Regions from separate parts of the Dechloromonas sp. A34 genome, predicted to be linked through region 2. Evidence: riboswitches for the same ligand, from Rfam matches in the RefSeq annotation. Region 2 holds a riboswitch; the other holds the start of a gene.
What was found. A riboswitch is a leader RNA that binds a small molecule or an ion and turns the genes downstream of it on or off. The one in region 2 is predicted to bind S-adenosylhomocysteine.

Region 1 (2,394 bases), 220 kb from region 2:
TGACGTACAGCGAATCGGCGCCGACATTGAAGGGCTCCAGGCCGGAGAGACGCAGCTTCTTTTCGACTTCAGGGAAAGCGCGCGGCGTGACGGTGGCAACCCGCTCGGCGATGGCGTTGATGTGTTCCGGCGAGGTGCCGCAGCAGCCGCCGACGATATTGACGATGCCGGACTTGGCCCAGCTCTCGATTTCGTCGGCCAGCATTTCGGCCGTTTCGTCGTAGCCGCCGAAGGCGTTGGGCAGGCCGGCGTTGGGGTGGGCCGAGACGTAGCAGTCGCAGACGCGCGACAGCTCTTCGACATACTGGCGCAGTTCCTTGGCGCCGAGTGCGCAGTTCAGGCCGAAGCTCAAGGGTTTGATGTGGTTAAGCGAATTCCAGAAGGCTTCGGCGGTCTGGCCGGACAATGTGCGGCCAGAAGCGTCGGTGATGGTGCCCGAGATCATCACCGGCCAGCGGCGGCCGGCGCGCTCGAAGAAGGTCTCGATGGCGAACAGCGCGGCCTTGGCGTTGAGAGTGTCGAACACGGTTTCGACCAACAGGATGTCGGCGCCGCCGTCGACCAGGCCCTGGATCGCGGCGAGATAGTCGGTGACCAGTTCGTCGAAAGTGACATTGCGGTAGCCCGGATCGTTCACATCCGGCGAAATCGAGGCGGTGCGGCTGGTCGGGCCGAGCACGCCAGCGACGAAACGCGGCTTGGCCGGGTTGGCGGCGGTGAATTCGTCGCACAGTTCGCGGGCCAGGCGGGCGCCCTCGAAATTCAGTTCATGGACCAGTGCTTCGAGTTTGTAGTCGGCCTGCGAGACGGCGGTCGAGTTGAAGGTGCAGGTTTCGAGGATATCGGCACCAGCCTCGAGGTAGGCCCGGTGGATGCCGCCGATGATGGTGGGCCGGGTCAGGACCAGCAGGTCGTTGTTGCCCTTGAGGTCGTGCGGGTGATCCTTAAGGCGCTCGCCGCGATAGTCCGCTTCCTGCAGGCCGTGGCGCTGGATCATGGTGCCCATCGCGCCGTCGAGGACGAGCAGGCGCTGTTGAAGGAGGGCGGAGAGTTCGGCGGAACGGTCAGGTTGCATCATGATCACCTCGGCAAAGCGGGAATACCGGGGACGCCGCAAAAACAAACGGCGCCACAAACCGGCTTATGGTTTGCGAGCGCCGTTGATCATTGCCGAGCCTGGCCCCATCGCAGGGTCGCAGCGCTCCTCGGCAGAGGCTGTAGTTTACCGGCCATGGTCCCGACTGCCAAGCGCCTTGATTTATCTAGCCTTTCGTCGCTACCCGCTGCGAGGTCTTCTTGACGCCGCCGTGGGTCGTGTCGAAATGGACCATGAAGTAGGTTTCCTCGATCGGGGGAACGCCTTCGACCCGCCATTCCCAGATTTCTTCCTGCAGGTTGTCGAAAACCACTTTGGAGCCGGGGGCGCCGAGCAGGCGGCGGACATCATCCTTGGCCATGCCGTCGCGGACGCGGGCAAAATTGGCCGCATTCAGGACCTGTTCGACCTTGCTGACGACCTGCTGGCGGTCGAAGCTGATCATGTAGCAATGGACGCCGCTCGGCTGTCGGCTGTATTCCCAGGTTGCCGTGCCGTCATCGTTCCAGTGTTGAAACCCGGGCTCGCCCATGCGGGTACGGACTTCGGCGGCAGTCGTCAGGCCGGGTTTTATTTCCCGGAGATTGACGACATCGCAGGCCGGCAACAGGGCGGTGACGATGGCGGCAGCAGTGGTGGCGATCCTGACAGGAAGTTTCATCATGGCTCCGGGATTGATTATGACGAGAGTTTACGTCGAGCTCGGCTTACTTTCATAATATCGCCAGACTCTAATTTACGGACTGTCCCATGCACCACCTCGATCCCGGCGCCGCCCATGCCCTGCTCCAGAAAAACCCGCAGGCGGTGCTGGTCGATTGCCGGACGGAAATCGAACACATGTATGTCGGCCACCCGATCGGAGCCGAACATGTCGCCTGGCAGGAGGGGCCGGATTGGGAGGTCGATCCCGAATTCGTCGACAAGGTGAAACGCCTGGTCAAGCGCGACCTGAGCTGCCCGGTGCTGCTGATCTGCCGCAGCGGCCATCGCTCGTTGTATGCCGGCGAGGCGCTGGAGGCGGCGGGGTTCAGTGCGGTGATCAATGTGCTGGGAGGCTTCGAGGGACCGCTCGACGAGAATTTCCACCGCGGCACCCTCGGCGGCTGGCGCCAACGCGGCCTACCCTGGCAGCAGTCGTGATTTCTGGTGGGCGAGGGCAGCGCAACCGCCCACGGCCATCAGGCCGGCCATGCCGAGGGCCAGACTGAGTGTCGATCCCCACAGCGCCGGCGCGATCAGGGCGGCAGCCAGGCTGTTGAAGCCGGACTGGAAGAAGGTCTGACAGGAGGCGGCCA
Region 2 (2,394 bases):
GACAAGCAGAGCCCGGACATCGCCCAGGGCGTCAATGCCGCCTACGACGACAACCTCGGCCAAGGCGCCGGCGACCAGGGCCTGATGTTCGGCTACGCCTGCGACGAAACCCCGTCCCTGATGCCGTTGCCGATTTACCTGTCGCATCGTCTGGTCGAGCGCCAGGCCATGCTGCGCAAGGATGGCCGCCTGCCCTGGGCGCGCCCGGACGCCAAGTCCCAGGTCACCATCCGCTACGTCGATGGCAAGCCGGACTCGATCGACACCGTCGTGCTGTCCACCCAGCACTCGCCGGACATCAGCCTGGAAGACCTGCGCGAAGCGACCATCGAGCAGATCATCAAGCCGGTGCTGCCCAAGGAACTGATCAAGGGCGACATCAAGTATCTGGTCAACCCGACCGGCCGCTTCGTCGTCGGCGGCCCGCAGGGCGACTGCGGCCTGACCGGCCGCAAGATCATCGTCGACACCTACGGCGGGGCCGCCCCGCACGGCGGTGGCGCCTTCTCCGGCAAGGACCCGTCCAAGGTCGACCGTTCTGCCGCCTACGCCACCCGCTACGTCGCCAAGAACATCGTCGCCGCTGGCCTCGCCTCGCGCTGTCTGGTCCAGGTTTCCTACGCCATCGGCGTCGCCGAGCCGACCTCGATCATGGTCGAGACCTACGGCACCGGCAAGGTCAGCAACGAAACGCTGACCGCGCTGGTCCGCAAGCACTTCGACCTGCGCCCGAAGGGCATCGTCAACATGCTCGACCTGCTCCGCCCGATCTACCAGAAGACCGCCGCCTACGGCCATTTCGGCCGCGATGAGCCGGAATTCACCTGGGAAGCGACCGACCGCGCGACGCTGCTGCGCTCCGACGCCGGCCTGTAAAACGCCGTCCGCCGCAGACAAGGGAGCCCACGCGGCTCCCTTTTTTGTCGCCTGCTGCTCCGGGGACACAATCGCCCAAAAACGGAAAGCGGTTTATAATCCGCCGCCTACCGAGGAGCGCTGCAGGAGGAATCTCCCAGGCTCGGTTTGCAACTGCGCTCACCCATTTAATCCGTGCCGGGCACGGGATGCCGGGTGAGCATCCCCTCCCGGCCACAGTTCATCAGGAGCTTACTGTGGCTGAATTCAAAGACTGCGTTATCGCTGACATCAACCTTGCCGACTGGGGTCGCAAGGAAATCCTCATCGCCGAAACCGAAATGCCGGGCCTGATGGCCATTCGCGAAGAATTCGCGAAGACTCAGCCGCTCAAGGGCGCCCGCATCACCGGCTCGCTGCACATGACCATCCAGACCGCCGTGCTGATCGAGACGCTGACCGCGCTCGGCGCCGAAGTCCGCTGGGCCTCGTGCAACATCTTCTCGACCCAGGATCACGCTGCCGCCGCAATTGCCGCGCAAAACATCCCGGTCTTCGCCGTCAAGGGCGAAACCCTGGTCGATTACTGGGACTACACCCACCGCATCTTCGAATGGGCCGACGGCGGCTACTCGAACATGATCCTCGACGACGGTGGCGATGCCACCCTGCTGCTGCACCTCGGTGCCCGTGCCGAAAAGGACATCTCAGTGCTGGCCAAGCCGGGCTCCGAAGAAGAAACCATCCTCTTCGCCGCCATCAAGGCCAAGCTGGCCGCCGATCCGGCCTGGTATTCCGTGCGCCTGGCCGCTATCAAGGGCGTTACCGAAGAAACAACGACCGGCGTCCATCGCCTGTACCAGATGCATCAGCGCGGCGAACTCAAGTTCCCGGGCATCAATGTCAATGACTCGATCACCAAGTCCAAGTTCGACAACCTCTACGGCTGCCGCGAATCGCTGGTCGACGGCATCAAGCGCGCCACCGACGTGATGATCGCCGGCAAGGTCGCCCTCATCGCCGGCTACGGCGACGTCGGCAAGGGCTCGGCCCAGGCCATGCGCGCCCTGTCTGCCCAAGTCTGGGTCACCGAAATCGACCCGATCTGCGCCCTGCAGGCTGCCATGGAAGGCTTCCGCGTCGTCACCATGGAATACGCCGCCGACAAGGCCGACATCTTCGTCACCACCACCGGCAACTTCCACGTCATCACCCATGACCACATGGCAGCGATGAAGAACAACGCCATCGTCTGCAACATTGGTCACTTCGACAACGAAATCGATGTCGCCTCGATCGAGAAGTACCAATGGGAAGAGATCAAGCCGCAGGTCGATCACGTGATCTTCCCGGACGGCAAGCGCATCATCCTGCTGGCCAAGGGCCGTTTGGTAAATCTCGGCTGCGGCACCGGCCATCCGTCCTACGTCATGTCCTCCTCCTTCGCCAACCAGACGATCGCCCAGATCGAACTGTGGACCGAAGCAGTCAAGGGTTCCAACAAGTACCCGGTCGGCGTCTACACCCTGCCCAAGCACC

Region 1: linked by a shared signal. The riboswitch ahead of metH (methionine synthase) and the one ahead of ahcY (adenosylhomocysteinase) in region 2 are both predicted to bind S-adenosylhomocysteine.

Annotation. Positions count from the first base shown of each region.
Region 1 covers NZ_CP102486.1:52,160-54,553, forward strand. The annotation lists gene metH (methionine synthase) at 1-1,075, opposite strand, end outside; S-adenosyl-L-homocysteine riboswitch at 1,146-1,213, opposite strand; gene NQE15_RS00225 (hypothetical protein) at 1,263-1,757, opposite strand; gene NQE15_RS00230 (rhodanese-like domain-containing protein) at 1,847-2,239, shown strand; gene NQE15_RS00235 (multidrug effflux MFS transporter) at 2,219-2,394, opposite strand, start outside.
Region 2 covers NZ_CP102486.1:276,050-278,443, reverse strand. The annotation lists gene metK (methionine adenosyltransferase) at 1-876, shown strand, start outside; S-adenosyl-L-homocysteine riboswitch at 983-1,044, shown strand; gene ahcY (adenosylhomocysteinase) at 1,065-2,394, shown strand, end outside.